DNA from 3 places in the Mesorhizobium sp. Cs1299R1N1 genome. Region 3 is predicted to be linked to each of the others. Evidence: predicted binding sites of a transcription regulator. Region 3 holds the regulator's gene; each other region holds the start of a gene.
What was found. The regulator PhoB, encoded in region 3, activates phosphate uptake and scavenging genes when phosphate is short. The targets are predictions, from matches to a motif close to TGTCATNNANCTGTCAT.
Positions count from the first base shown of each region.

Region 1 (10,354 bases), on a different contig from region 3:
CCGACCTTGGCGACCTTTACCAATCGCAGACCATCGTCACCGGCCAGGGTGAAGAAAACCGCCAGCTTGGCTTCAGGACTTGCCTCGACAAGGTCCTCGTCAGTGTTTCGGGCGATCAGCGGCTGCTTGCCAGACGCGAAATGGACGCGTTGCGCGACAAGGCCGGCAGCTTTGTCGACAGCTTTCGCTACCATGACCGGCTGGAGGGCATTCCGATCCATGACGAGCAAGGCACGCATGACCGGCCGCATGACCTCACCTGCCTCTACAAGCCTGATGTGATCGACAAGGTGCTGGCATCGCTTGGCAGCAGATCCTGGCTTGGCGAGCGGCCGACACTCGCCGTCTTCCTCACGACTGAACAGGGCACTCGGCATTTCGTGCTGAGCGCCGAGGAAGGGCGCGGCGAGACGATGCGCGAATCCTTCATCAATGCCGCCGGCCCAACGCTGATGCATGTCGTCTTTCCGAAGATCGCGCAGCTTGGGGACCTGGGCGAAGAAACGTTGCGCGCGGCCGACATGGCAAAGTTGGATCGGCTGGCCAAACAGGCCGGAGGCAACCGAACGCTCGCCGGCAGCATCGTATGGAGCAATGAGGAGCTAGGCTGGATCGCCGACTGGCGACTGGCCGACCACGGCAAGACCTATCGTTGGCAGGTGCGCGGTGTCAGCTTCGACGAGGCGTTCCGTGTGGCAATCGGAGGCGCGGCACAGATCCTTTCGGGCAATGGGCAGCCCTGACCAATAGGTGGTGCGACAGCGCTGTGGCAGCTTTCGACGCTGGCACAAACGTGTCGCATTGGTCAGCATCATGGGCTCGTGGTAAAAGCCGCCGATCCGGAGTTTTGGCCATGAACAAATTCACCCCAGCAAAACCCGCCGGCGCGCGCAGCGTCGACGACGTCACGGGCAGCCGCCGCCTGCGCCGCATGCGCAAGGCCGACTGGTCGCGCCGGCTCGTGCAGGAGAACAGGCTTTCGGTCGACGACCTGATCTGGCCGATCTTCGTCGTCGAGGGCAGGAATGTCCGAGAGCCGATCGCCGCCATGCCCGGCGTCTTTCGCCTGTCGGTCGACCTTGCCGTCAAGGAGGCCGAACGCGCGGCCAAGCTCGGCATCCCGGCTCTTGCCACCTTCCCCAATGTCGACCTCGGCCTGCGCGACCAGACCGGCTCGCACATCCTCGACCCGGAAAACATCATCAACCGCGCCACCCGCGCGATAAAGGAGGCGGTGCCCGAGATCGGCATCATCACCGACGCGGCGCTCGATCCGTTCACCAGCCATGGCCATGACGGCATCCTGCGCGACGGCATCATCGTCAATGACGAAACCGTGGAACAGGTCGCGGCGGCGGCCGTCATCCAGGCGGCTGCCGGCGCCGACATCATCGCGCCATCAGACATGATGGACGGCCGTATCGGTGCCATCCGCGACGCGCTCGACGCCAACGGTTTTCAGGACGTGGCGATCATGTCCTACGCCACCAAATTCGCCTCGGCCTTCTACGGCCCTTATCGCGAAGCAGTCGGCACCGCCGGCCTGCTCAAGGGCGACAAGAAGACCTATTATATCGACCACGCCAATTCGGACGAGGCGGTGCGCGAGGCCGAACAGGACATCGCCGAGGGCGCCGACATGCTGATGGTGAAGCCCGGCCTGCCCTATCTCGACATCATCCGCCGGCTGAAGGACGAATTCCAGATGCCGACCTTCGCCTATCAGGTGTCGGGCGAATATTCGATGATCAAGGCGGCCGGCGCCAATGGCTGGATCGACGGCGAGAAGGCGATGCTGGAATCGCTGCTCGCCTTCAAGCGTGCCGGCTGCGACGGCATCCTGACCTACTTCGCTCCCGAAGTGGCGGAAATGCTGAAAGGGTAGCCTCAACGTCCCAGGCAAGGCCTTTCAGTAGATGTCACCACTCTTTCGAGCGGTCGGCGGTTCCTTCGAATTCCCGCTGACAAAAACCGGCAGCTGCAGCTACAATAACCGCACGGCCGGAGGCGGCCGGCAGCCCGCACCTCGGCCAGGAGGTATGGCGAACGCCTCCAGAGGTGCTTCCTGACCCGGTTCACCGTCGGGTCGGGCGTCGGCAATGCGGACACCACATCCGTTTCGTGAAATTTACAGGCGAATGAGTTGATATCGCGGCTGTCTCGGCCGCCACTGGCCGTCCGAGCCGACCGCCACACAACAGTCTGGACATCGCTTGGTGCGAAGGTCTGGATAGATGTCTTTCGATCCGAAAAATACCGCTTGCAATTCACAATCGGATTGCTAGAAGAAAACCACTTGCAAAACACAACTGGTTATCGAGGAGGTCTTCATGTCCAAGCTTCGCGTCAACGCTTTCAGCTTGTCCCTCGACGGCTACGGCGCCGGGCCTGATCAGAGTCTGGAAAATCCGCTCGGCGTCGGCGGAATGGCCCTGCACAAATGGGCTTTCAGCACCCGCACCTTCCGCAAGATGTTTGGCGAGGAAGGCGGCGAGACAGGCGTCGACGAGGACTTTGCGGCGCGCAGCTTCGAGAACCTCGGCGCCTGGATCCTCGGCCGCAATATGTTCGGCCCGATCCGGGGTGAATGGCCTGACGACAAGTGGAAGGGCTGGTGGGGCGACAATCCGCCCTATCATGTGCCGGTGTTCGTGCTGACCCACCACGAGCGGGCGTCTATCACGATGGAAGGCGGAACGATTTTCCATTTCGTCACCGGCGGGATCCATTCGGCGCTAGAGCAGGCAAAATCAGCGGCCGGCGGCAAGGACGTGCGGGTCGGCGGCGGCGTCTCCACCATCCGGCAATATCTCCAGGAGCGGCTGATCGACGAGATGCACCTGGCGATCTCACCGGTGCTGCTGGGCAAGGGCGAAAACCTTTTTGCCGCCCTCGACATGCCCAACCTTGGTTATCAGTGCACCGAACAGGCGGCAACGGCACTTGCCACACACGTGGTCATCAACAGGGCTTAGGCCGAGCCCTTTTGGCGCAGGCCCTTTCTCCCCGTCACTATACCAGGAGAAATGTCCGGCAGGACAACGAGGGCGGTGCTGTCGAACGAAGATGATGCTGGCGTAGTCCTGCGAATGGCGGTCTAACCAGTTAACCCTGCGCCGCCCCTCATCCGCCCTTCGGGCACCTTCTCCCCGTGAAACGGGGAGAAGGAAAGGTTTCTCAATATTTCTCCGGCACGTAAAGTTCGCGCGGCAAGACCTGGCGTTCGTATTCGGGGTTGAAGACGCGCTCCGGCAGCGTGATCTCCTCGTGCGGCACGTCTTCGTAAGGCAGTTGCTTCAGCAGATGATCGATGCAGTTCAGGCGCGCGCGCTTCTTGTCGTTGCCCTCGACGATGAACCAGGGCGCTTCGGGGATGTTGGTGCGGGCGAAAGTCTCCTCCTTGGCCTTGGTGTACTGTTCCCAGCGCACGCGTGACTGCAGGTCCATCGGCGACAGCTTCCACTGCTTCATCGGATCATGGATGCGCATCAGGAAGCGCATCTGCTGTTCTTCGTCGGTGATCGAGAACCAGTATTTGACCACGGTGATGCCCGAGCGCACCAGCATGCGCTCGAACTCCGGCACGTCATGGAAGAACTCCTCCACCTGCTCGGGGTTGGCAAAACCCATTACCCGTTCGACGCCGGAGCGGTTGTACCAGGAGCGGTCGAGCAACACGATCTCGCCGCCTGCCGGCAAATGCGGGACATAGCGCTGGAAATACCATTGCGACTTCTCGCGTTCGGTCGGCGCCGGAAGCGCCACGACGCGACAGATGCGCGGATTGAGCCGCTGGGTGATGCGCTTGATGACGCCGCCCTTGCCGGCGGAGTCACGGCCCTCGAAAATCACCACCAGTTTCTTCTTGTGATAGGCGACCCAGGATTGCAGCTTGATCAATTCGGACTGCAAGCTGATCAGGTCGCGAAAATATTGCATGCGATCGATCGAAGGCGGATGCGAGTTCTTGTAGATCTTGGCGATCTCCATCGACAGCGCCGGCTCCGACATTTCGAGCTCATAATCTTCGTCGAGCGTGTCGGCGAGTTCGGCTTCGAGCCAGTCCTTGGCAGGGGAATTCTGTTTTAGCTCGGTCATATCAGCTGCTCCGCTTGCAAGCCCTGTCGGTTACCACTGGGCGCCCCAAATTGCTGGCCAGCGGCCGAGAATGGAAACACCTGAGCCGACTTCAATATAGGCCGGCGGTGACGGTTTTATTGCAGCCCGAGCGCAATTGCCGCCACGGCGGATTCGGCGATGTGTGATCGATCCAACTCATTCTACGGCGACAAGCCGGCCGAATTGTCCTACAAATCCGCGGTCGCGTTCCAGGCCTGCCCCATGGCGGCACGCCTCTTCAACAAAATCGTGAGGATCTGACATGGAATACCGCACCCTTGGCCGTTCGGGCCTGAAGGTTTCGACACTGACGCTTGGCACCATGACCTTCGGCGGTGCCGGGCCCTTCGCCGCGGTCGGCAACAGCGATCTCGCCGAAGCCAAGCGGATGATCGACATGTGCATCGACGCCGGCATCAACCTCATCGACACCGCAAATGTCTATTCGAACGGCCTGTCTGAAGAGATCATAGGCGAAGCGCTCGGCGGCAAGCGCAAGAATGATGTGCTGATCGCGTCCAAGGCGCGGATGCGGATCGGCAAGGGTCCGAACGACGAAGGCCTGTCGCGCCATCATCTGATCCGTGAATGCGAGAGAAGCCTGAAGCGGTTGAAGACTGATGTCATCGACATCTATTTCGTCCACCAGTGGGACGGCCTCACCCCGCTCGAGGAAACCGTTGCCGCGCTCGACACTTTGGTCAGCCAGGGCAAGGTGCGCTACATCGGCTGCTCCAACTATTCCGGCTGGCAGGTGATGAAGGCGCTTTCCATCAGCGACAGCCGTCACCAGCAACGCTTCGTCACCCAGCAGATCCACTACACGCTGGAAGCGCGCGAGGCCGAGTACGAGTTGCTGCCGATCTCGGTCGACCAGGGGCTGGGCGTGCTGGTCTGGAGCCCGCTCGCCGGCGGCCTGCTGTCGGGCAAATACCGCCGCGACAGCCCGACCGCCCGCCAGCTCGCCGGCTGGTCCGAGCCGCCGATCCGCGACGAGGACCGGCTGTGGCGGATCGTCGATGTGCTGGTCGACATCGGCAAGGATCGTGGTGTGTCGGCGGCGCAGGTGGCGCTTGCCTGGCTGCTCGGCCGCCCCGCCGTCTCGTCGCTGGTGATCGGCGCCCGCAATGACGTCCAGCTGAAGGACAATCTCGCGGCCGCCGCCCTGGAGCTCGGCACCGAGGAACGCCAGCGCCTCGACGCCGTCAGCCGACCGCCCCTGCTCTACCCCTACTGGCACCAGCAACTGACGGCGAAGGATCGCTTCGGCCCCGCCGACATGGTTCTCGACCGCAGCGACATCTGATCAGCGGCGTCGGGCCGAGCACAAGAGCTAGGTCCCGATGAACCGCCAGAGCTCGGGATCGGGTTCGATCTGGCCGCTGAGCACGAAATATTTGTAGAGGACGAGCAGGGAGATCGCCTGCTCGTCCCGTTCATTGGAAAATTTGCGGCAATAGCCATTGGCCGCGGCGATGATGCGCTCCGCCGCGGCCGGATGCTGCTCGAAATAATCTACCTTTTCACGAAGATCGGAGAAGTTCGGGTCGAGCGGCGCATAGTGGACACCAGCCTCGAGGTGGCTCTCGCCAAACCATGTTTCGTAGGTCGGCGGCGGCATCAGACAGAGCGAGTTGGAATTCATGATCCATTTGAGGTTGGTCGCCACGTCATTGCCCTCCAACGAGACGATGTAGCGATAGCGCAGATGCTGGCTGATGCTGAGGAAAGGCTTGCTGTACTCAGCCGGTGCACTGCGCTTGTGCGAACCGACGTCGCAGAACGGCAAGCCGCGCGCGACATCCAGGAACCGTGTCCTGATCGGGTTGTTGAGGTCGCCGCGCCAGACCACGACCGGGCGTTTGTCGGCGAAGGCCACGGTGTCGACGGGCATGTGGAAGTGGCGAAACTTGTTGAACTTCATAACGACAGCGTTGCCGTTGTCGACGCTGATCGGCCGATCCTTGACGAGCGTCGGCAGCCTGGGCACGCCTTTGACGTCGCCGAACTTCAGGTCGATGAGCAATGACGGATCGAAATAGCGGGCAAATTCCTTCAGGTCGTAATAATACATGCTCGGTTCAAACGGCATCTTGTCGATGCGCACGGCATCCGGGCTTGGCGTAAAAGCGTTCTGCAGCTTGTTGTAGTGATTCAGCCGTCGGCGCACGGCTTCATCCGAGAGCCTGGCCTGTTCCAGGCGGCCCGCCAACCGTCGTCGGAAGATCGCCTGGGGTGCGATATCGCGCATGACGTTTCGCGCGTAGTAGAAGACCCTTGCCGTCGTCCGTTGTATGGTGGCCATCGTTCTCGTAGTCTAAAACAAGCGCCACTAAACAGACAACAGCCGGGATGGTTCCCGCAGCGTGATCGCGCATCGTTAGGGCACGCATTCCGGCAGTGCCCGAACACGTGATGGCCGGCCTCGACGAGACGCGCCGGAGATGCCGCGGCAACTACAGCATGTCGCGGCGAATAGGATTCGCCCGGCCTTCCGTAAGCTTCTGATTTTATGCATGTCCCGGAACCGAGGACACTTCCGGGCGACATGCATTAGCCCGTTATGTAGCGCCACACCTCGGCATCAGGTTTGATCTGGCCAGAGAGCACGAAGTATTTGTAGAGCACCAGCAGGGAGATCGCCTGTTCGGTCCGCTCGTCGTCGAATGTCCGGCAATAGGCGTTCGCGGCGGCGATGATGCGCTCTGCCTTGGCCGGGTGCCGCTCGAAATACGTGACGTGTTCGGCAAGATTGGAGAAGTCTGCCTCTAGCGGCACATAGTGGACATTGGCTTCGAGCTGTCGCTCGGCAAACCATGTCTCGTAGGTCGGCGGCGGCATCAGGCAAAGCGACTTCGAGTTCATGATCCATTTGAGGTTGGTCGCCACATCATTACCCTCGAGCGAGACGATGTAGCGATAGCGCTGGTGCTGGCTGATGCTGAGAAAAGGCTTGGCGTATTCCGCCGGCGCGTCCGGCTTGTGCGAGCCGACATCGCAGAACGGCAGGTCGCGCACGGCCTTCAAGAATCTTGTCCTGATCGGATTGTTGAGATCGCCGCGCCAGACCACGGCCGGAAGCTTGTCGGCGAACGAGATGGCGTCAGCCGGCATCTGGAAGTGGCGAAACTTGTCCAGCTTCATGATGACCGCGTTCTTGTCGTCATCACGGATCGGCCGATCCTTGACGATCGTCGGCACCTTCGGCACACGCCTGACGTCGCCGTATTCGAGGTCGATGAGCAAATCCGGATCGAAGTAGCGGGCGAATTCCTTCAGGTCATAATAGTACATGGTCGGCGTGAAGGGCAGCTTGCTGATGCGCTTGGCATTGGCGCTTGGCGCGAAACCTTCCTGCAACTTGTTGTAGTAATTCAACCGCTGGCGCGCCGCCTCACCGGAAAGCCTGGCCCTTTCGAGACGGCCGGCCAGCCTGGCGCGAAACAGCGCTTGCGGAGCCACATCGCGCGCGGCGTTTCGCGCATAATAGAAAACTCTTGCTGCGGTCCGCGAAATTGTGGCCATCGGTCACTTGATCAAAACTAACAGGCAGCTCTCAATTCATTGGCGCCCCGGGTTTCCTACATCATTGTGGCGCCCATCTGGCAAGCCCCGGCATCTCTTCGACGCATCGTCGCTTCGGCTGTTGTGTTTGACGGCTAATGCTCCTAGGCAGGTTCAGGGCCGCAAGGCAGTGACAAAAGGAGCCGATATGGCGCGAGCACCAAACTACGATCAGGAACGCAAGGAGCGCGACCGCCAGAAGGCGGCCAAGAAGGCTGAAAAACTGGCGGCCAAGGTTGCCGCGCGCGAGCGTTCGAAGCCTGAGACCGAGACGGAGACCGAAACCGAGGAGTAACGGCATGCGGCCCGCGAATGCGGGCCGTGCCTCAATCCGAATTGTCGGTGTCAGCCTATGTCAGGCTGGCGCCTTGTCGCTGATGAAAACATCCACCTCCCGCGCCGCCGCGATGAAAGCGCGTCGTGCGTTCATCGCCGGCTTGTCGCCGGCGAGTGCGTCGTGGCAGGCCTGCAGCGCCGCACGATGCTTGGCGCTGCGCTTGCCCGGCCAGCTGTTGAGGAGGTAATCCGAAGCCTCCCTTGCCGAACGCAAGAGCTGAGTGCTTCCCGCCGTGACGGATTTGACGGTCACGGGTGTTTCAAAACGATTGTTTTCCATCGCCGCTCTTACGCCATCGGCTTGCTCGAAGCGAGGCTGAAAGTGCGCTTCGCGTCGGATGCCGCCTGTTTTCCGGCGAGCGGGCTGCCGCGCATAGGCCGTACTAAGCGGCGACGACGGCAAATCCCCTGGCGCGAAGGCCACGTCGGTCGTTGGCAAGCGACGTCACCAGCCGGTCGCGGCTGCCGACGATGTGGGCCGACAGGAGCCGCGCGGCTTCATCGGCCTGAGCAAGGCGTGTAGCGGCTAGGATGGCGCGATGCTCGAGCCAGACACGGCCAAGGGCCGTTTCATCACGCACTTCCAGCCAGCGGGCGCGCGACAGGCGCGTCATGGCGTCTCGAACCGCCCGGAACAGGAATTCGTTGCCGGAGAGCCGCGCCAGCTCGATGTGAAAATCCGTGCCGACACGATGCCATTCCTCGCGCGGGGTATTTTCGTCGCAGGAATCGAGCATCGCCTCGATGACATCGATAGCGCTCTTGTCGGCTTGCCCGCATGTCAGCCGCAGCGCCGCGACCTCGACCGCCTCGCGATAGACCGCAATCTGCTCGAGCTCGGCCAGATTGATGGGCGAGACCGTCCAGCCGCGCCCGTCCCTGCCGACCAGCCCCTCGGTCTCCAGCCGCAGAAGTGCCGCCCTGACCGGCGTGCGCGAGGCGCCGAAACGGCCTTCGATCCAGCGTTCGGTCAGCCGCTCTCCCGGCCCGATCTCGAGCGCCAGGATCATCTCGCGAAGCTGCCGTTCGACATTCTGCATCTGCGACATCGCGCATCCTTTCCGAAGCCGCATTGACAGCAACCGGCTTGAAGTTCATGACGGATACCAGGTTGGTATCCCAAAATGGTATCCGCAACAAGCACTGATACCGGGCAGGCAGGACATGACGCAGGAAGACACGCGGCAAAGCGGCTACAACATCCATTGGCGGCGCAATCTCGCCGTCTGTTTCGCGGGGTCGTTCAGCACGCTCATCGCCATGACCCTGCTCCTGCCCTTCTTGCCGCTCTACGTCGAACAGCTCGGCGCACGGGGCCATGCCGCCATCGTACAATGGTCCGGCGTCGCCTATGGCGCCACCTTCTTCGCCGCGGCGATGGTCGCGCCGTTGTGGGGACGCCTGGGCGACCGCTACGGCCGCAAGGTGATGCTGGTGCGCGCCTCCTTCGGCATGGCGATCTGCATGTCGCTGACGGGCATGGTCGAGACGGTCTGGCAGTTGGTTCTGCTGCGCCTGCTGATCGGCTTCGCCGGCGGCTATTCCTCGGGTTCAACCATATTGGTGGCCATGCAGACGCCGAAGGAGCGCTCCGGCTGGGCGCTTGGCGTCCTGTCGGCGGGCATCACGGCGGGCTCGCTGGTCGGCCCGCTGCTCGGCGGCGTGCTGCCGCCGGTGATCGGGATTCGCGCCACCTTCCTCTTGTCGGGCGGGGTGATCTTCCTCGCCTTCCTGGCGACGACCTTCCTCATCAAGGAGAGTCCGCGCCCGAGGGCTGCCAAAGCCGCGTCGGCGACAAAACCGAAAAGCGGCTGGTCGCAGATCCCGGACAAGCGTCCGGTCGTGGCCATGCTGATCACCGGCATGCTGCTCGCCTTCGCCACGATGTCGATCGAGCCGATCATCACCGTCTATGTGCAGCAGCTCATCGAGGACCAGAACCGGGTGACGCTCGTCGCCGGCGTGGTAATGTCGGCGGCCGCCCTCGGCACCATCTTGTCGGCGTCCTGGCTCGGCAAGCTCGCAGACCGGATCGGGCACTGGAACGTTGTCGTGGCAGCGCTGGCCGTCTCGGCGCTGTTGCTCATCCCGCAGGCTTTTGTCGTCAACAGCTGGCAGCTTATCGGCCTGCGTTTCCTGATGGGCCTGGCGCTGGGCGGCCTCCTGCCCTGCATCACCAGTGTCATCAGGCACAACATCCCCGACGGCGTCGGCGGCAACGTGCTTGGCCTTGCGATCTCGGCACAGTATGTCGGGCAGGTCGCGGGGCCGCTGGCCGGCGGTTTCGTCGGCGGCCATTTCGGAATGCCGGCGGTGTTTCTCGGCACGTCGGTGC
Region 1 covers NZ_JAPYKR010000005.1:261,545-271,898, forward strand. The annotation lists gene O7A70_RS13450 (DUF2066 domain-containing protein) at 1-743, shown strand, start outside; gene hemB (porphobilinogen synthase) at 854-1,885, shown strand; gene O7A70_RS13460 (dihydrofolate reductase family protein) at 2,331-2,975, shown strand; gene ppk2 (polyphosphate kinase 2) at 3,178-4,098, opposite strand; gene O7A70_RS13470 (aldo/keto reductase) at 4,382-5,425, shown strand; gene O7A70_RS13475 (glycosyl transferase family 90) at 5,453-6,424, opposite strand; gene O7A70_RS13480 (glycosyl transferase family 90) at 6,673-7,644, opposite strand; gene O7A70_RS13485 (hypothetical protein) at 7,832-7,978, shown strand; gene O7A70_RS34195 (DUF982 domain-containing protein) at 8,039-8,458, opposite strand; gene O7A70_RS13495 (GntR family transcriptional regulator) at 8,403-9,068, opposite strand; gene O7A70_RS13500 (MFS transporter) at 9,184-10,354, shown strand, end outside.
Region 1: ppk2 (polyphosphate kinase 2) is a predicted target of PhoB. The motif match lies at 4,206-4,222, and genes of this name have one in related genera.

Region 2 (10,354 bases), on a different contig from region 3:
CATGATTCGTATTCTTCAGAACTTGGCGCGGCGCTGGAGCGAGCTTTCCCTTGCCCTGCAATTCGTCGTTGCCGGCGGCTTTGGGCTTCTGGTCGTCATGCTGGTCGTAGGGACCTGGGTGACGACGCAGATCCGGGACGGCATCATTCGCAATTCGGCCGCCACGACGGCGCTTTATGTCGACAGCGTGATTGCGCCGCTGCTGCCCGACCTGCGCAAGAGCGAGGAACTCAGCGATTCCGTCAAACAGGCGCTCGACGAGACGCTCGGCCAGGGCGCGCTCGGCAAACGCCTGGCATCGTTCAGGCTCTGGCGCCGCGACGGCACGGTGCTCTACGCGAAGGACGCGGATTTGATCGGCCGCCGCTTCGACCTGAACAAAAATCTGCGTTCCGCCTTCCAGGGCAGTGTCGTTGCCCAGTTCGATACGTTCGACGAGAACGAAGACAAGGAGCGGGCCGCGGGCGTGCCGTTGCTCGAGATCTACAATCCCGTGCGCGAACCCTGGTCCGGCGACGTGGTCGCCGTCACCGAATTCTACGAGATCGCCAGCGATTTCAAAGCCACCCTGGCTTCCGCCCTGCTGTCGAGCTGGCTGGTGGTGGCCGGCACCACCTTGACGGCATTCCTGCTTCTGTCGAGCATCGTCCTGCGCGCCAGCCGCACCATCGACGACCAGCGCGGGGCGCTGCGCCGCCAGGTGTCGGAGCTGCAAGGGCTGGTGACGCAGAACAGCGCGTTGCGGCAACGCGTGCAGCGGGCGTCCCGCCGCGCCACCGCACTCAACGAAAGATACCTGCGCCGGATCGGCGCCGACCTGCATGACGGCCCGGCCCAGCTCGTGGCCCTGGCGGCGCTGCGCATGGACAGTCCGGTGTTCACCGGCGACGGCCATGGCAGCGAAGGCCGCTCGACCGAGGTCGCCATGATCCGCAAGACGCTGGAGGACGCGATGCGCGAAATACGCGGCATCTGCACCGGCCTGGTGCTGCCGCAGATAGAAACGGCGGCGGCCGCGGACGTGTTGCGGCTGGCCGTCGAGGAACATGAGCACCGGACGGGCACGTCGGTGAGGCTCACCCTGCCCGGACATTTGCCCGAACCCGGCGCTTCTGAGAAGATCAGCATCTATCGCTTCGTGCAGGAGGGGCTGAACAATGCCTACCGCCACGGGCGGGGCAAGGATCAGGCGGTGCATGCAGGAATGAAAAACGGCAGGCTTTTCGTTGAAGTTTCGGATGGCGGGCCGGGCTTCGATCCGGCGCGGGCCGAGGGGTTGGGGCTGGCCGGCCTCAGGGAGCGCGTTGAAAGCATCGGCGGACAGTTCGAAACCCTGACCGGGCCGAAAGGCACGAAGCTGGTGATCCGTCTTTCAGTCGAGGAGCAAGCATAATGGACGCCATTCGCATCGCCATTGTCGACGACCATCCGCTGTTCCGCGAAGGCGTGACCCGCAGCCTGTCGGAGATCGGAGGCTTCGAGATGGCCGGAGAAGGTGCGACCGCGCAGGACGCGGAACGCATCGTCTCGACCATGCAGCCCGACATATTGCTGCTCGATATTTCGATGCCGGGCGGCGGCCTGGCCGCGGTTGCAAGCATCCTTGCCGACCATCCCGCCCAGAAGATCGTCCTATTGACCGTTTCAGAAGCCAATGGCGATGTGACCAAGGCCCTGAACGCGGGCGTGCGCGGCTATGTCCTCAAAGGCGTCGGGTCGCGCTCGCTTGCCGATATCCTGCGCAACGTGGCGGCTGGCGAAAGCTATCTTTCGCCGATGTTGTCGGCCCGGCTGCTTTCCGATGTGCAGTCCCTGCAGCCTGCCAACGGCGTGGCGGACCGGCTGCGGCAACTCACCGGCCGGCAGACCGAAATCCTGCGGCTGGTGGCGGAGGGACTGAGCAACAAGGAAGTTGCCTTGCGCCTGGAGCTGCAGGAGAAGACCGTGAAGCACCACATGACGGGGGTGCTGTCGAAACTCAGCGTGCGAAACCGCACGGAAGCAGCCCTCATGATGCGCGAGTTTCGCGACCGCGAGACGGACCGCTCATAGAGCGGTTCAGCGTCTGCGTAATTCCGCCAGGAGAAAGCGCCGCGCGCTTTTCGCGGGAAGCCGTTTTTCCTGGAATAAGCGCCTCGGGGCATTTGGAACGCCGCGCAAAGGAGGTCACCTCCGCCGGGGGGCGGCGGAGGTGACGTGTGAAACTGGTCGTTGCCTGTTGACCAGCTTCACAAGGCCGAATTCACAGGGCCGAAATTCACAAGGCCGAATTCACAGGGCCGAAATTCACAGCGCCTTGAGCCGGCTGACATCGGCCGGTGTGGCCGGGCGGTCGATGATGGTGCGCCCGAGCGCATCCTTCATCCTGAAACGGCCGTTCTCGATGTTTTCCGTCATACCGTCGGGGTGCTGAACTGTAATCTTGTTGCCGTCCACGTCGACCTCGTCGCCGGTGGTGGCGTTGACATGGCTGCTCTTGTCGCGCTGGCCCTTGCCATTTCCGTTGTTCCCGCCGCCGCTATTCCCGTTACTGTTCCCGCTATTCCCGTTGCCGCCACTGTTACCGCCGCCGTTGCCGCCATTACCGCCATTGCCACCGCCACCACCGCCACCGCCGCCATTGCCACCACCCCTGTCGGCATGTGCGGTCGCGGCATCGATTCCAGGCACGAATCCATGGAAGGCAATTCCATAGGGAGCGACGGTCAGCGCCAGAAGCGCCGCCGATCTCAGAGCCAGGCGACAACAACGGGCCGTAATCGATCCGCGCATACTGATCTCCGTCGATTGAGCCGGCGCGCTCACCCCAACGTTGCAGTGCAACGAACATCGCCGAAAGACGTGGTGACCGAAAGCGGCCTCCGACCGTTGCGTTTGTCCCCCAGGACCTTTGCAGGCGCAAGATTGGACTAAAGTCCCAGGCCCCGGTGTGAAAACCGGTATCGTGAGGGAGCGGCAGCGCGGTTACGATGTCACGAAAATGTGATCAGTCGACTGTAAGGCGGTCGAACAGGCAACAAAATCCAGCCAAATCCAAGCCAGAGGCTCCCATGACCGAACATCGCTCCACCGATGCCCGATTCCGCACCAGCCTGCTCGAGGAAAACGAAGGCCCGGCCAACAATCCCAGCGAAAACCGCACGATGGGCGAGATTATCGCCGCGCGGTTCTCGCGCCGTGGCTTCCTCAAGGGTTCGCTTGCCGTCTCGGCGATCGCCGCCACCGTCAGCCCGCTGGCGATGATCGCCGCCGACGATGCTCGCGCCGCGGAAGGCTCCGCCTTCACATTCGACGAGCTGGAGGCCGGTATCGACGACAAGCACCATGTCGCGCCGGGCTACGACGCCGACGTGTTGTTGCGCTGGGGCGATCCGCTGTTTGCCGATTCGCCGGCATTCGACCCGACCAGGCAGTCGGCGCAAGCCCATGCCAGGCAGTTCGGCTACAACAACGACTATGTCGGCTATATCGCGATCGACGGCTCGGCGGAACACGGCCTGCTGGTCATCAACCACGAATACACCAACCCGCATCTGATGTTCCCGGGCATCGTCAAGATCGTCGAGAAGGACGGCAAGAAGTCGGCCGAGGTGGCGCCGCTCTCGAAGGAGCAGGTCGATGTCGAGATGGCCGCCCATGGCGGCACGATCGTCGAGATCCGCAAGGACGGCGGCAAATGGCAGGTGGTGCGTGACGGCAAGCTCAACCGCCGCATCACCTCCAACACCGAGATGGCGCTGTCCGGCCCGGTCGCCGGCCATGACCGCGTCAAGACCAATGCCGATCCGTCCGGAACGAAAGTCTTCGGCACGATCAACAACTGCGCCGGCGGCGTCACGCCCTGGGGCACCTATGTGATGGCCGAGGAGAACATCCACGGCTATTTCTCCGGCGAGCTGCCGGAGGGCCACAAGGAAGCCGCCAACTACAAGCGCCTCGGCATACCCGAAGGCGCCTATGAATGGGGCGCGCATTACGACCGCTTCAACCTCGCCAAGGAGCCGAACGAGCCCAACCGCTTCGGCTGGATCGTCGAGGTCGATGTCAACGACCCGAATTCGGTACCGCGCAAACGTACCGCCATGGGCCGTTTCAAGCATGAGGGCGCCGAATCGATCGTCGCCAAGGACGGCCGCGTCGTCTTCTATCTCGGCGACGACGAGCGCTTCGACTACGTCTACAAGTTCGTCACCAAGGACATGTTCAACGCCGGCGACCGCGCGGCCAACAAGGACCTGCTCGACGACGGCACATTGCATGTCGCCAAATTCGCCGAGGACGGCTCGGTCGAATGGATGCCGATCGTGTTCGGGCAGGGTCCGCTGACGGCGGAAAACGGTTTTGCCGGCCAAGCCGACGTGCTGATCGAGACGCGCCGCGCCGCCGACCTGCTTGGCGCCACCAAGATGGACCGGCCCGAAGACATCCAGCCCAATGCCGGCAACGGCAAGGTCTATGTCATGCTGACCAACAATTCCAAGCGCAAGGCCGATCAGGTCGACGCCGCCAACCCGCGCGCCGGGAATGCCTTCGGCCACATCATCGAGATCGTCGAGGACGGCGGCGATTTCGCCGCCACGAAGGGCAAGTGGGAAGTGCTGCTGAAATGCGGCGATCCGGCGGTGGCCGATGTCGGCGCCACCTTCTCCACCGCGACGACGGCCCATGGCTGGTTCGGCATGCCCGACAATTGCGCGGTCGATTCGGCCGGGCGCCTGTGGGTCGCCACCGACGGCCAGGGCCCGAAGGCCACCGGCCGCACCGACGGCCTGTGGGCGGTGGACACGGAAGGATCGGCGCGGGCGACCTCGAAACTGTTCTTCCGGGTGCCGATCGGCGCCGAAATGTGCGGCCCGCTGTTCGCGCCGGACGACCAGACCGCCTTCGTCGCCGTCCAGCATCCGGGCGACGGCGGCGAGGACTGGGATGCGTTCGGCCGGCCCTCCTACTACGAGGACCCGTCGACCCGCTGGCCCGATTTCAAGCCGGACATGCCGGTGCGGCCGGCGGTCGTGGCGATCACCAAACAGGGCGGCGGCAAGATCGCCGTCTGACGTAGGGCTAATGCATGTCACCCGGAACTGTGCTCGGTTCCGGGACGACGACATGCATAAAATCAGAAGCTTACAGCAGGTCGGGCGAATCCTATTCGCCGCGACATGCTGTAGACAAAACAAGAGGGGCTCCGGGAATCCGAAGCCCCTCTTTTTGTGCGCTGCCTGCATTCAAGCCTTGGGAAAGATCGGCAATTCACACATGGCGCCCTAGATCGCGATCAGGAGATCATCGCCATGCCCAAGTCGATCTACGACCGTGGCCGGCTCAAACCTGACGAAGTCGCCACCTTCCAACGTGTCTTCGATGAGGCCTGCCGCCGACGCGAAGCACATCCCGAATCCGCCAAGGCGCGTGAATTGGCGCTCACCTTGCTCGCCCTCTACAATGCCAGCATGGTCGACGAGGAGATGCTGACCGAGGCTGTCGGTTTCCGGCGGCTGGAACCGAAATCAGCGTGAGGTGCCCGGCCGACCGGGACCAGCGATCCGCCCAGCTATCGCCCTGGCCAATATGGCGGCATTGGCGAAGCAGCCGCGGATGCTCGGCCGCATGCCGGTGAACCACAGGCCGGGCAGTTTCGGATCGGCCTGGCCGCCGTTGAAGAGCGGAACGCCCTTTTCGTCGAGCACGCCGAGATCGCCGACCATGCGCTCCAGCCCGGTACGGTAGCCCGTCGCTGCTATGACGATGTCGGGAGCAACCATCCTGCCATCGGCCAGGATGACGCCATCGCGGGTGAACTCCCGTATCGCCGGCACGACCACGATCCTGCCCGATTTGATGGCATCGACGGCGCCGTCGTCCGCGGCGATCGCGGTATAGTCCGAAGTCAGGCGGCTGGCGCCACCGGCGGGTGCCGGCGGCATGCCGAATTTGGTGAGATCGCCGAAAACCAGGCGCTGCGTCACCGCCATAACCGCATCGGCGACGCGCAGCGGCAAGCGCGCCATGAGCGGCGAGAGCCGGTGCACGGCGATCTTGCCGACGCGCTTGGGCAAAAGAGCGGGACCGTTGCGAGCCGACAGCCAGACAGCGGCGGTGTCGACGCCCGCCAGGTGATTGAGGGCGTCGAAGCCCGAATTGCCGGCGCCGACAACCAGCACCTTCTTGCCCGCATAGGCCCGGGCGTCGCCGAAATCGGCCGAATGGATGATCCGGCCCGCGAACGCCTGCATGCCCTTCCATTGCGGCGTGTAGGGTTCCCTGTCGCGGCCGGTGGCGACAATGACGTGACGCGCCAGGCGCGAGCCGGCGCTGGTGCGCACGATCCAGTGATCACCCCCGAAAATGATGGCCTCGGCGGAAACGCCAAACTCCACCGGCAAACGGTTCGCCTCATGGAAATCGTCCATATGGCGGATGACGACATCCCGGTGCGGAAAGGCGGGGGTCCCCTTGGGATAGGCAAGGCCGGGCAGCGCCGAGAGATCGCGGTGGGTGTTGAGGTGCAGCTGCTCGTGGCGCCGGCGCCAGGGCTCGGCCAGCCGGCTTTCCTTCTCGAGGACCGCCGTCGCCACGCCGGCCTTCATCAAAGCCCGCGCGACAGCCAGCCCGGCGACGCCAGCGCCAATGACGATCGCCGGCTCGATCGCCACCATCTGCTCCATCATCGTCCCAGGTGTCGTATCAGCCATTCACTCTCGAATCCCATTCGCCCTTACGGCAGCCCCGAAAGGCTCGCAGGCCGTTGTAACAGTTTGATCGCGTGCAGGACCCGAACGGCAACTCGATGCCGATCTTCGAAGGCCCCGCGCCGAGGCGCGATCTCGCTCCGGAGCATTCCACCGCCCGGTGGAAACTGCCGGTCGCGGCACCGCGGCCAAAACAACGACATGGAGCGGATTACCCGCTTCTGTCCGAATACATCCAGCCCTATATGGCATATCGGCGGCATCGGCGATAATCAGGTCGCGGCAAAGTGATTGATTCGAGGTCCGGGGGCTGGGGATCTCGTCACAGACGTGGGCATTCGAAACCGGCAATCGATTTCGGCTACCCGCGAGAAATCAAGACGCCGTGGCGCGTCTTGCGTGTCGACCGGCACGTCGCGCCACAAACGGCACGCGGAATCTCGACCATGCCCTCCTTGCGGATCTATTTCGACAACATCCTCGAGGGGGCCTCGCCCAAGGTCGAGCGCCAGGCGCTGGCGCATGTCGAGCGGCTGGCGCTGGTGCGCCGCCATGGCGACTTCTCGCTCGCCTATTCCACCGCCGTGCAGCACAAGCTTTCCTATTTTGGCGACGCCGACGGCTACATCGCCTTCGGCACCAAGATGAAGCATCATTTCGCGCTCGGCGATCCGGTGGCGGCGCCGGCGCAGCGGCCCGATTATATCAGACGCTTCGTCGAGAGTGCCGGCGGCCCATGGTTCGTGCAGATCGGCGAACAGACCGCCCAGGTCCTTGCCGGCCTCGGCTACAAGATCAACCGGCTGGGCATCGATACCCGCCTGCCGCTGCCCGACCATGATTTTTCCGGCAAGCGAAACGAGACGGTGCGCTATTCCGAGCGCTGGCTGCTGAAGAAAGGCTTTTCGTTCGAGGAGGACAAACGCACGATCAACCTCGACGAGATCTCCCGGCTCTCGCAAAATTGGCGCGGCGACCGCATCGTCAAGCGCTGGGAGATGGGTTTCCTCAACCGTCCGTTTTATGATCAGCTCGGCAGCGACATGCGCCGTTTCGTGCTGCACGGTCCCGATGGCGACCTGGTCGCCCTGCTCGACTTCGATCCGATGTTCGCCGGCGGCAAGGTGATCGGCTACACCACCGCCTTCAAGCGCAAGCATATCGATGCCTCGCCGCATGCCGAGATCGGCCTGACCAAATTCGCCGTCGACCGGTTTCGCGAGGAAGGTATCTCGGTGGTGACGCTCGGCCTGTCGCCGCTCGTCGATGTGGGTCCCAGCGGATTTGCCGAAAGCGAATTCTGGCGCAACACCTTCCAGCGCGCCTACGACTCGTCCTGGGTCAACCGCCGCAGGTTCAACCTGCAGGGCCAGGCGGCATTCAAGCGCCGCTTCCACGGCGCCGAGGAGCCGGTCTACATCGCCTTTCGCGATGGGACCTACATCGAGATGCTGGGGTTGCTGCGGCTGGTCAAGGCGATTTGAGATCTGCCCTTTCCTCGCCCCCGCGGAGCGGGGAGAGGAACCAAGTCCCAGCCGATCAGTTCCGCAGCCGGTAGCCGGTCCGGAATATCCAGGCGACGATCGCGATGCAGACGGCCAGGAACACCAGCGTCATGCCGAGGCTGATGCCGACCGAGACGTCGGCCTTGCCGTAGAAACTCCAGCGGAAACCGCTGATCAGGTAGACCACCGGGTTGAACAGCGTGATCGTTTTCCAGATGCCGGGCAGCATGTGGATCGAATAGAAGCTGCCGCCGAGGAAGGTCAGCGGGGTGACGATCAGCAGCGGCACCAGCTGCAGCTGCTCGAAGCTTTTCGCCCAGATGCCGATGATGAAGCCGAACAGGCTGAAGGTCACCGCCGTCAGGATCAGGAAGGCGAGCATCCAGAACGGATGTTCGATGTGCAGCGGCACGAACAGCGAGGCCGTGGCCAGGATGATCAGGCCGAGGATGATCGACTTGGTGGCCGCGCCGCCGACATAGGCGATGACGATCTCCAGATAGGAGACCGGCGCCGACAGAAGCTCGTAGATCGAGCCGACGAATTTCGGGAAATAGATGGCGAAGGAGGCGTTGGAGATCGACTGCGTCAAGAGCGACAACATGATCAGTCCCGGCACGATGAAGGCGCCGTAGCTGATGCCGTCGATCTCGGTGATGCGCGAGCCGATGGCCGAGCCGAAAACGACGAAATAGAGCGATGTCGAGATGACCGGCGAGATGATGCTCTGCAGCACGGTGCGGAACGCACGCGCCATCTCGACCCGATAGATTGCCCACACCGCACGTAGATTCATGGCCGCGCGCGGGTTCATGGCTCTTGCCTCAGGAGATTGACGAAGATCTCTTCGAGCGAACTGTTCTTGGTGTCGAGATCGCGGAACTGGATGCCGGCCGCCTCGAGATCGCGGATCAGCGAGGCGACGCCCGGCCGGTCGCTCTGGTTGGCATAGGTGTAGGTGAGCTGGTTGCCGTCCGGCGACAGTTCGAGCGCGTAGTTCGAGAGCCCGTTGGGCACGCTGCCGAGCGGCGCGCGCAGCTCCAGCCTCATCTCCTTGCGGCCGAGCTTGAGCATCAGTTCGGCCTTGTCCTCGACCAGGATGATCTCGCCGCGGTTGATGACGCCGACGCGGTCGGCCATGGCCTCGGCTTCCTCGATATAGTGCGTGGTGAGGATGATGGTGACGCCATCCTCGCGCAGCCGGCGCACCATCGCCCACATGTCCTGGCGCAGTTCGACGTCGACGCCGGCGGTCGGCTCGTCGAGGAACAGGACGCGCGGCTCGTGCGACAGCGCCTTGGCGATCATCAGCCGCCGCTTCATGCCGCCCGACAGGGTGATCGCCTTGGCGTCCTTCTTGTCCCACAGCGACAGATCGCGCAGCACCTTCTCGACAAAGGCCGGATTGGCCGGCCTGCCGAACAGGCCGCGGCTGTAATTGACGGTTGCCCAGACGCTCTCGAAGGCGTCGATGGTGAGTTCCTGCGGCACCAGCCCGATCAGGCTGCGCGCGGCGCGATAGTTCTTGCTGATGTCGTGGCCGTCGACGGTGACGGTGCCCGACGAGCGGTTGACGATGCCGCAGACGATCGAGATCAGTGTCGTCTTGCCGGCGCCGTTGGGACCGAGCAGCGCGAAGATCTCGCCGCGCTCTATGTCGAGGCTGACTTCCTTGAGCGCGGTGAAGCCGGTGGCGTAGGTCTTGGAGACCCCGGAAATGGAAAGAATGGAGGGCATGGCTGAAAACGGCTGCTTGAAAGAGGTGACTTGATATAGGCCTGTTGTCGCCCAGTGCAACTGCAAGTCAACGCCCTGCTGCCAGTTCTCGACATAGAAGCCGGGGGCCGGTTGGAAATGGGTGGCTTCTATTCGGTAAAATTGTCCTGTGGCGTTCAGCCTCGCGGCGGGACGTCGCTTTGACCTGACCCGGCTTCGGGCCTATCCTTCGCCAGTATTGGAGCAATTCCAGGAAAAGTGTGAAGCGGTTTTCCCGGGAAAGGCGCATAACGCTTTCCCTAGGGAATTGCGTCAAAATAAATAATAAGCAGCCGGAGCCCGCCATGGACCCGCTTATTCTCTCGCGCATGCAGTTCGGCGCGAATATCTCGTTCCATATCCTGTTTCCGACGATCACCATTGCCCTTGGCTGGGTGCTGCTGT
Region 2 covers NZ_JAPYKR010000006.1:236,977-247,330, forward strand. The annotation lists gene O7A70_RS15350 (sensor histidine kinase) at 2-1,393, shown strand; gene O7A70_RS15355 (response regulator transcription factor) at 1,390-2,052, shown strand; gene O7A70_RS15360 (hypothetical protein) at 2,287-2,772, opposite strand; gene O7A70_RS15365 (PhoX family protein) at 3,051-5,054, shown strand; gene O7A70_RS15370 (hypothetical protein) at 5,292-5,516, shown strand; gene O7A70_RS15375 (flavin-containing monooxygenase) at 5,508-6,692, opposite strand; gene O7A70_RS15380 (phosphatidylglycerol lysyltransferase domain-containing protein) at 7,136-8,173, shown strand; gene O7A70_RS15385 (ABC transporter permease) at 8,229-8,990, opposite strand; gene O7A70_RS15390 (ABC transporter ATP-binding protein) at 9,005-9,931, opposite strand; gene O7A70_RS15395 (cytochrome ubiquinol oxidase subunit I) at 10,255-10,354, shown strand, end outside.
Region 2: O7A70_RS15365 (PhoX family protein) is a predicted target of PhoB. The motif match lies at 2,971-2,987, and genes of this name have one in related genera.

Region 3 (10,354 bases):
TTTCGGACATTGTTGGCAGGCTTGCAGCGCGGTACGGGAGGAACGTCTTGACGGTTGCCGACATGAACAGACTGGAACAAGCCGCCCGGATTTCGATGGGCGAATTTCAGGAATCCGAATCCTCCGCAAGAACACTCCCTGACGCAGGCAAGGGTTTGATGAAGGGGCTCGTTCTTGCCCTGGCCGCGATAATGTTGCTGGCCGTTCTTTGGCAGTTGACCTGACTTAGGTCCTGCTCTCCTCACCGTGCGCGCTGTTGAAATCGCCGATCGGTCAACGCGGGCGCACCTTCGACCGTGGGAGCCCCGTTGGAATGACAGGAACTTTCTGACGATGTTGGTCGTTATTGCGGCCAGAGGAACATCTGTCATGCAACACATAGCCGCGTTGGCCGAATGCCGGGAATTGCAGGTCCCTGTCAGTGTTTTTGCGACTGCTGACGGGTGCACCGCTAAGCGACCCGTTGCGATGGGCGACGTACAGGGGCAGGCGCGGCATGTCGTCACCAAATGCGTCGCGGTCGATCCCGCGTTGGAGGGCGACCACGATCAAATTGTCTGGAAGGTGCGGCCAGACGGTAGCCTTGACGCTTCGTTGACCATTTCCGACCGCCTCATGGCATCGAACACGATCCGCCCAGAAAAAGACCACCTTAGTCAACAATAAATTGCAGCAGCAAAGGCCGTCGTTTCGTGCTAAACGGCGGTTGGAGCTTACTAAAGTGTGGACACAAGTGAGGAGTGACTCTATGCGGAAAATACTTATTGCCATGGTTGCGGTGGTCGCCGTCAGCGGCTGCACCACGACCGAGCAGGACGTCGTCGGCGGCGGCTTGATCGGTGCGGGCGTAGGCGGGTTGGTCGGCGGCGGCAAGGGCGCGCTGATCGGCGCGGCCGTCGGTGCCGGGTCCGGCCTGCTGGTTCGCAACCTGCGCAACGGCTACTGCCAGTATCGCGATCATCGCGGCCGGATCTACACGGCCCGCTGCAACTAATTCAGCGATTAGAGCAATCAGGAGCGGCTCGGCGATTTCTATCAAACGCTGAACCGCTCTAATGGAATACAAAACCGGGGGCCATGTCCGGCCTCCGGATTTTCTTGGCCGTTGCCGATCGGCAGGATTAGCCGACCAACGGAATTCTGATTTCCACCTTCAGGCCGTCAGCCTGGAAATCGCGCTTGATCGTGCCGCGCAATTCGCGGGTGACGTTGAGGTCGATCAGTTTCGTGCCGAATCCGGTCACGGCCGGCGCCTCGATCTTGTTTTTTCCAGCTTCCCGCCAGTTCAGCGCCAGGATTCGCTCGCGTCCACGCCCTTCCAGCGACCAGTCCACTTTAAGCGCCCAATCCCCCTTGGACGAATTCGCGGAATTGCCGGCTTCACCATATTTCAGCGCATTGGTGGCGAGTTCATGAAAGGTCAGCCCAAGCGCCTGCGTCGTGGTTTCATCGAGCAGCACCTCCGGGCCTGACAGGAGCCCCTCCGGCAGCTCCTTGCCGAACACCTGGCCGAGCTCGATGCGCAGCAGGTCGGCAAGGTCGGCTTTCTGCCAGCGCGAGCGCGTCAACATGTCCTGCGAGGCGGCCATCGCCTGCAGCCTGGCCGAGAAGGAAGCGGAGAACTCATTGACGTCGGTTGCCCGCGACGCCGTCTGCCGGGCGATCGCCAGCACCCTGGTGATCGAGTTCTTGATGCGATGCTTCATCTCCTGCAGCATCAGGTCCTTTTCGAGCAGGCTCTTTTCCGTTGTTTCATGCAAGGCCGACACCGCGTCATAGGCCCGCTCCTGATAGCGCGCCACCAGCGCGATGGCGCCGGCCAGGAGCAGGCCGAACAGTCCCAGCATGACAGGGATGGCGCGCGACGAGGGTTGCGAGAAGGCACTGGTCGGCCTGAATAGAACGGTCCAAGGGCGCCCCGCCACGGTCATCTTGCGGGTGACCAGCAGCCGGTCTCCCAGAGATGAAGCCGGTGGCGTCTCCGAGCGGAACAACAGATTGTCGCTGTTTGCCGCCCCGTCATAGATCTCTGTATTGACCGGCAGCAGCGGCGCGCGGCTCAGCGCGATCTGGAACAGGTCCCGGGCGCGGAAGGCGGCATAGAGAAAGCCGGCGGTCGAGGAGCGCGATGCGTTGATGACCTCCGGCGCCGTTTCGACGTTGAGCCGCACGAAGACCAGGAAGCCGGTGAAGGTCTGCGCGGCACCAGTGTCCTGGCCGAGCTGCACCAGCCCGCTTGCATGCTGCTGGTCGTCGGCCATCGCCTTTTCGATCGCCGCGCGCCGCACCGGCTCGCTGAACATGTCGTAGCCGATGCTGGCCTGGTTGGACGCATCCAGCGGCTCGAAAAGCGCAATCGGCGTCCGCCAGGGCTGCGTCGTATCCGGATAGACCGGATGGCTGGCGCCGAAATCGTGGAGGATGTCGCGTTCGACCGTTGCCTCGTCGCCCGTCTTGACCAGCCGCAGGAAGCCGATGCCGCGTAGGCCGCCGAAATTGCTGTCGACATCCAGCGCCTTGAAGAAGGCCTTGAACTCGTTCTGGGAAATATCGCCGTTGCGCGCGTCGAACAGGGCCTGCGTCGAGCGCAGCAGCGACAGATGCAGGTCGATGCGGCTCTCGATCCGATTGAGGGCGTCATCGGCCGCCCCTTCGAACTTGATGCGGGCGGCTTCCTGCGTCGCGAAATAAGCGAATCCCGCCATGGTCATGCTGATCAATGCGACGGCAATGAAGGCGACGATTGGAAAAAGCTTCTTCAACTGATGATGCGGTCCACGATCAAACAGGACCTTTATGGGCAAGTCGCCGGGCCAACACAATGGTCAGGCCAAGCCATCGTGATCACTGGCATATCATGTGAACGGCAAGGGGCGTGCCCGAGCAGCCTCGCCGGCCTCAGGCGGCGATCTTCAGCGCACCCGGCCCCGGTATGGCACCTGGAGGACATTTACCCAGGATGATCATGCCCAGCACCTCGTCCTGGGTGACATCCGTGGTGCGTGCCGTGCCGACGACCTGACCGTTCTTCATCACGCAGACCCGGTCGGCAAGCTCGAACACGTCGTGGATGTCGTGGCTGATCAGGAAGATGCCGATGCCGTCGGACTTGAGCTGCCTGACCAGTTCGCCGACCTGTGCCGTTTCCTGGGGGCCGAGTGCCGCCGTCGGCTCGTCCATGATCAGGATGCGGGCGTTGAACAGGATGGCGCGTGCGATCGCCACTGACTGGCGCTGTCCGCCCGACAGTTTGATCACCGGTTCCTTGAAACGCTGGAAGCGAGGATTGAGCCGCCCCATTACCTTGCGCGCCTCGGCCTCCATGGCGACGTCGTCGAGCGTGCCCCAGGCAGTCATCAGTTCGCGGCCGAGGAACAGATTGGCGGCGGCATCGACATTGTCTGCCAGCGCCAGCGTCTGGTAGATCGTCTCGATGCCGTATTTCTTGGCGTCGCGCGGGTTGGAGATCGCTGCCTCCTCGCCATTGACGAATATCTGGCCGGAGTCGCGCTTGTAGGCCCCGGACAGGATCTTGATCAGCGTCGACTTGCCGGCGCCGTTGTGGCCGAGCAGCGCCACGACCTCGCCGGGGAAAAGATCGATCGAGGCATCGTCGACGGCACGGATGCCGCCGAATGCGATCGAGATATTACGCATGTCGACCAGCAGGGTGGCTGCAGGAGCAGTCTTGTCAATCACGGCGATGCCTCCCTAAACGCGCTTGCGGTAAACGGTGTCGAGCCACACCGCGATGACCAGCACGGCGCCGACGACGATGCTCTGCAGCGGCGAATCGACGCCGAGCAGCACCATGCCCGACTGCAGCGACTGCATCAGCAACGCGCCGAGCATGGCGCCGATGATCGTTCCCGAGCCGCCGGCAAGCGACGTGCCGCCGATGACGGCCGCGGCAATGACGAGCAGCTCATCCAATGTTCCAAGCACATTGGTGGCCGAGTTCTGCCGGGCCGACGAAATGGCGGCGGCGATCGTGGCCAGCACGCCCATGATCATGAACACCTTCATGGTGATCCAGCGCGTGTTGATGCCGGCGAGGTTGGCCGCTTCCGGATTGCCGCCGATGGCAAAGACATAACGGCCGAAACGGGTGCGTTTTGTGATGAAGGTCATGACCAGACCGACGGCGACGGCCATCAGTACCGGTATGGCGATGCCGTGGGCGATGAATAACCCGCCCTCCGGCACGGTGATGTTGTTGGCGGCCGCGTACCGGTTCACGATGCCGATCGGCCACGGATAGGAGTTGGCCAGCCACACCGCGCCCATGATGATGGCACAGGTGACGACGCCGAGCAGCGTCTCGGCCCAGATCGGCCGCAGCGGGAAGCGGAACCGCTTTCGTTGCACCCGCCCGTTGAACAGCGCAAACACGACGGCCAGGCAGGCGACGATTCCTACGACCCAGCTCCAGGTCGCGCCGATCGATCCGGCCGGTCCGCCGCCCATCAGCTGGAAGGTGGCGTCGAGCGGTGCCACCGTCTGGCCGCTGGTGACCCACCAGGCGGCACCGCGCCAGACCAGCAGGCCGCCCAGCGTGACGATGAAAGCCGGCACTTCGAGATAGGCGATGACGAAGCCCTGGAAGGCGCCGATCAAAAGGCCGAGCGCCAGGCCGATGACCAGTGCCAGCACCCAGATCCATGGATTGCCGAGTTCAAGCCCCACGAACCGGACCAGGAAGTGCACCTGGGCAAAACCCATGACCATGCCGATCAGGCCCTCGGCGGAACCGACGGACAGGTCGATGTTGCGCATGACGATGACCAGCACCATGCCGCAGGCCATGATTGCGACCGCTGACGTCTGCACCGACAGATTCCACAGATTGCGCGGCGTCAGAAACGTGCGGCTGTCGAAATCGAGCGGATTGACGCCAAGACGCAAGCTCGAAATCACATGCAGCGCGACCCAGATCAGCAGCAGGGCGCCGATCATGCCGAGCATACGGGTGTCGATCTCGGTCGCTTTCAGGAACCGGGCGACCGCGCCGAGTTCCGAAGCGCGCGCGGTATCGGCCTGCAGGTTGGACGTCGTGTCGGTCATGATTTCCTCCAACCGGCTGGCCGTCTGACGCGGATGCCGAACCCAGCCTAGAAGCTATCCGCGTGATGCGGAAACACAAATCTTTTTGAGAAAACGCCGCGGCTTGGGGGCCGCGGCGCCTTCATTTCTTCAAGCGGTCAAACTCAGTTGCAGGCCGCGACGCTGCCGGCGGCGACGCCCGCGCAGACTTCGTCCTTCTTGATCCAGCCGGCGTCGATGACGAGGTTGAGATTGTCCTTGGTGATGGCGACCGGGGTCAGGAACAGCGACTTGACGGTGTTGCCGCCAGGCGTCGTGAAGTCCTTCGTGCCGGCGATGTCGGTCATCTTCTTGCCGTCGGCGAGCTGCGAGGCGATCTCGGCGGCGTTCTTGCCGAGTTCACGCGCATCCTTCCACACCGACACGGTCTGGGTGCCGAGCGCGATGCGGTTGAGCGCGGCGTGGTCGCCGTCCTGGCCAGAGACCGGCACGGTGCCGGCGAGCCCCTGCGCCGTCAACGCCGCGACGACGCCGCCGGCGGTGCCGTCATTGGCCGCGACCACGGCGTCGACCTTATTGTCGTTGGCGGTGAGGAACTGCTCCATGTTCTTCTGGGCGTTGGCGGGCAGCCAGCCGTCCGTATAGGCTTCGCCGACATTCTTGATCTTGCCGCTGTCGATGGCTTCCTTCAGCACTTCCATCGAGCCCGAGAACAGGAAGTCGGCATTCGGGTCGGCACCCGAGCCCTTGATGAAGACGTAATTGCCTTCAGGCTTCACCTTGAACACCTCGCGAGCCTGCATGCGGCCGACTTCCTTGTTGTCGAAGGTCAGGTAGAAGACGTCCTTGTTTTCGATCAGGCGGTCATAGCCGACGACCGGAATGCCCTCGTCGAGCGCCTTCTGCACCGCTGGGCCGATGGCCGAAGCATCCTGCGCCAGGATGATCAGCGAATTGGCGCCCTGCGAAATCAGGCTTTCGACATCGGTCAGCTGCTTGCCGGGATTGGACTGCGCATCGGCGGAAATGTACTTGTCGCCCGCGGCCTCGATCGCCTTCTTCATGGCGGCCTCGTCGGTCTTCCAGCGCTCTTCCTGGAAATTCGACCACGAAACGCCGATGACCTTGTCCTTCGCCTGCGCCACCGACGCCAGCGTCAGCGACATGGCGACACCCGCCAGGATGGCGACTGTGAATCTCTTCATGATATATCCTCCCTGCGCCGCGTATGGCGCGACCAAACTGGCCCGAAGGCCGGCACAAAGGCCCTATTTTTTCGAGCCTCGAAAAAACACTGATCCATCGTCGGAACACTGTCAACATCGATTCTGATGGATTTTGAGGTGCCGGGAACCTTTTTTCGAGTCCCGCAATAAATAAATGACAGCTCCTGCCGCTTCTGCCAGTATTCGATCCGTTGCCGGAGATGTTCGAGGGGGGTGTCAAGAACCGCGGCGACGGGGAGGATGTGGGAAGCATGTCGGTCGGAATCCGCCACGACGATCTGCGCCGGCGCAACCGCGCCATGGTGATTGCAGCCGTGCGTCAGGGTGGTCAGCCCTCGCGCACCGAGATCGCCGCCACCACCGGCCTCAGCCACTCGACCATATCGGCGATATCAGCCGACCTGATCGACGAGGGTATCCTGACCGAAGGCAAGCCGAACGAGGCCGGTTTACTGAAACGCGGCCGGCCGCAGGTTGGCCTTGGCCTCAACCCCGAGGCGGCGGCTGTGATGACCGTGGTGCTGTCGCTGAATTTCCTGTCCGTCGCCGTCATCGATTATTCCGGCCAGGTGGTCGCCGAGGAACAGCGCCGGCTGGACACGCTGACCATGTCGCGCGAGGCGCTGATCGGCGAATGCACGGCAATAGTGCGGCGGCGCCTCGAGGACCCCGATCTCGACGTCCGTAGTATTGCCCGCATCGCACTGGCGATCCAGGGCATCACCGACACCGAGGCGCGTGCGATGCTGTGGTCGCCGATCACGCCGCAGACGGACATTCCCTTCGCCGACATACTTGAAGCCGAGTTCGGCATCCCCGCCACCATGGAGAACGACTGCAACATGATGGCGGTGGCGCTGCGCTGGCGCGACCCCGAACGCTACCGCGACGACTTCATCGCCATCCTGCTCTCGCACGGCATCGGCATGGGCCTGGTGCTGAAGGGCGAGTTGTTCACCGGGACGCATTCATCGGGAGGCGAGTTCGGCCACATGATCCATCGCCCGGGAGGCGCACTCTGCCGCTGCGGGCGGCGCGGCTGCGTCGAGGCCTATGCCGGCAACTACGCCATCTGGCGCAACGCCAGGCAGCTTGGCGAGGACGCCGAACCGGTCGCGGATGTCAGCGATGCGCAGATGCGGGCACTCGCCGCGACGGCAAGGGAGAAAGACGGACCGGAGCGCGAAGCCTATCGCAAGGCCGGCGAGGCGCTGGGCTATGGGCTGGGCAGCCTGTTCGCGCTGATCGATCCCGCACCCGTCGCCATGGTCGGCGTCAGCGCCGCCGCCTTCGACCTGATCGAGCCGGCCTTGCGCGAGGCCATCGCCCAGACCGCCGGCGGCCAGCATTCGGAATCGATTTCCTTCGACACCGAGCCGAACGAGCTGCCGCTCATCCGCGAAGGTTGCGCCATGCGCGCATTGACCTTCGTGGACCAGGAGATTTTCGCGCCGGGCGTGCTGGCGAGGCCCGGCGTTCCGGGCAAGAATGTAGCCTGATTTCAGTCTTCCCTGATCGCGTAGCCCGCGCCGCGAATGGTGCGGATCACGTCCGGCATGCGGCCGTTGTTGACCGCCTTGCGCAGCCGGCCGACATGCACGTCCACGGTGCGTTCATCGATATAGATCGTCTCGCCCCAGACGTTGTCGAGCAGCTGGCTGCGCGAGAACACGCGGCCGGGATGACGCATCATGAATTCGAGCAGGCGGAACTCGGTCGGTCCGAGCCGGATCTCGCTCTTCTTGCGATAGACCCGGTGCGATTCCCGGTCGAGCACGATGTCGCCGACCTTGAGCACGCTGGACAGCACTTCCGGCTTGGCGCGGCGCAGCAGCGCCTTGACCCGGGCCATGAATTCCGGCGTCGAGAATGGCTTGACCAGATAGTCGTCGGCGCCGGTCGAGAGGCCGCGCACGCGGTCGCTCTCCTCGCCGCGCGCCGTCAGCATGATGATCGGCAGCCTCTCGGTCTCGGGCCGCATTCGCAGGCGCCGACAGAGTTCGATGCCGGAAACCGCCGGCACCATCCAGTCGAGCACCAGGAGGTCGGGCACGTTCTCCTGGAGGCGGATCTCGGCTTCGTCGCCGCGTGTCACCACCTCGACCTGGTAGCCTTCCGATTCCAGATTGTAGCGGAGGAGCACGCCGAGCGGCTCCTCGTCCTCCACCACCATGATGCGTGGCGCGATCATCGATTGATCATCCCTGCCGTCAAGCCGCTGGCACCGACATCGCCGTCTCGTCCTGCTTCGGACGGTTGGCGGGCAGTTGCGTGCCGGTCAGCACATAATATGCATTCTCGGCAATGTTGGTCACGTGGTCGCCGATGCGTTCGAGATTCTTGGCGCAGAACAAAAGATGCGTGCAAGCCGTGATGTTGCGCGGATCCTCCATCATGTAGGTCAGGAGTTCGCGGAACACCGATGTGTATTTGACATCGATGCGTTCGTCGTCATTCCTGAGCTTGGCGAGCGCGGCGGCATCGCCGGCCGCGTATTCCTCGACCACGCCCTGCACCTGGATCAGCACCAGCTGCGCCATGGAGTCGATCGAATGCGACAGGTCGCGCGGCGTGGCGGAGAGGCCGACGGAGCCGACGCGCTTGGCAATGTTCTTGGCAAGGTCGCCGATGCGCTCGAGATCGCCTGCCATCCGGATCGAGCCGACGACATGACGCAGATCGTCGGCCATCGGCTGGCGCTTGGCGATCAGGGTGATGGCGCGGTCGTCGAGTTCGCGCTGGCGCGCGTCCATGATGGCGTCGTCGGAGACGACCCGCTGTGCCAGCGCGTTATCGGAATTCAGCAGCGCCTTGGTGGCGCCGCCGACCATCGTGCCGGCGAGATCGCCCATGTCGCTGATCAGCCTGCTGATCTGTCCGAGATCCTCGTCGAAGGCTGCGACTGTATGTTCGGCCATGATCCTGGTCCTCGTATGCGTGATATCAGCCGAAGCGGCCGGTGATGTAGTCCTGCGTGCGCTTCTCGCGAGGCGACGTGAAGATCTTCTCGGTCTTGTCGAATTCGACCAGTTCGCCCAGATACATGAAAGCCGTCTGGCGTGACACGCGCGCCGCCTGCTGCATATTGTGGGTGACGATGACGATCGTGTAGTCGGCCTGCAACTCGTCGATCAGTTCCTCGATCTTGGCGGTCGACAGCGGATCGAGCGCCGAGGCCGGCTCGTCGAGCAGGATGACCTCCGGCTTCACCGCCACGGTGCGGGCGATGCAAAGACGCTGCTGCTGGCCGCCCGACAGGCTGAGACCGCTGGCGTTCAGCTTGTCCTTGACCTCGGTCCACAATGCGGCGCGCTTCAGCGCCTGCTCGACACGGCCGTCCATCTCGGCCTTGCTGATCTTCTCATAGAGCCTGACGCCGAAAGCGATGTTCTCATAGATCGACATCGGGAACGGCGTCGGCTTCTGGAACACCATGCCGATCTTGGTCCGCAGCAGGTTGAGATCCTGCGAACGATCGAGAACGTTCTGGCCGTCGAGCAGCACCTGGCCCTCGGCGGTCTGCTTGGGGTAGAGTTCGTAGATGCGGTTGAAGACGCGCAGCAGCGTCGACTTTCCGCAACCCGACGGACCGATGAAGGCCGTCACGCTGCGCTCGGGCAGCGACAACGTGATGTCCTTCAGCGCCTTCGACTGGCCGTAGTAGAAATTGAGGTTCTTGACCTCGATCTTCGCCTTGGCGGCTGCCTCGGCGGCAATCGTCATGTCTGGAGACAACATCTGGCTCATTTGTCCTCTCTGCGTCCGGTCAGGCTGCGCGCAAAGATGCTGAGCGCGAGAACCGTCAATGTGATTATGAGTGCGCCGGTCCAGGCCAGCTGCTGCCATTCCTCATAGGGGCTGAGAGCGAACTGGAAGATGGTGACCGGCAGGCTGGCCATCGGCGCGTTGAGATTGCTCGACCAGAACTGGTTGTTGAGCGCGGTGAAGAGCAGCGGCGCCGTCTCGCCGGAGATACGGGCGATCGACAGCAATATGCCGGTGACGATGCCGGAAAGTGCTGCACGGTAAGCCACTGATTTGATGACCACCCAGCGCGGCGCGCCGATCGCGGTTCCGGCTTCGCG
Region 3 covers NZ_JAPYKR010000014.1:106,895-117,248, reverse strand. The annotation lists gene O7A70_RS27095 (hypothetical protein) at 48-224, shown strand; gene O7A70_RS27090 (hypothetical protein) at 370-666, shown strand; gene O7A70_RS27085 (YMGG-like glycine zipper-containing protein) at 749-994, shown strand; gene O7A70_RS27080 (CHASE domain-containing protein) at 1,122-2,762, opposite strand; gene O7A70_RS27075 (ATP-binding cassette domain-containing protein) at 2,899-3,657, opposite strand; gene O7A70_RS27070 (sugar ABC transporter permease) at 3,712-5,064, opposite strand; gene xylF (D-xylose ABC transporter substrate-binding protein) at 5,208-6,248, opposite strand; gene O7A70_RS27060 (ROK family protein) at 6,521-7,768, shown strand; gene phoB (phosphate regulon transcriptional regulator PhoB) at 7,771-8,460, opposite strand; gene phoU (phosphate signaling complex protein PhoU) at 8,480-9,187, opposite strand; gene pstB (phosphate ABC transporter ATP-binding protein PstB) at 9,213-10,016, opposite strand; gene pstA (phosphate ABC transporter permease PstA) at 10,013-10,354, opposite strand, start outside.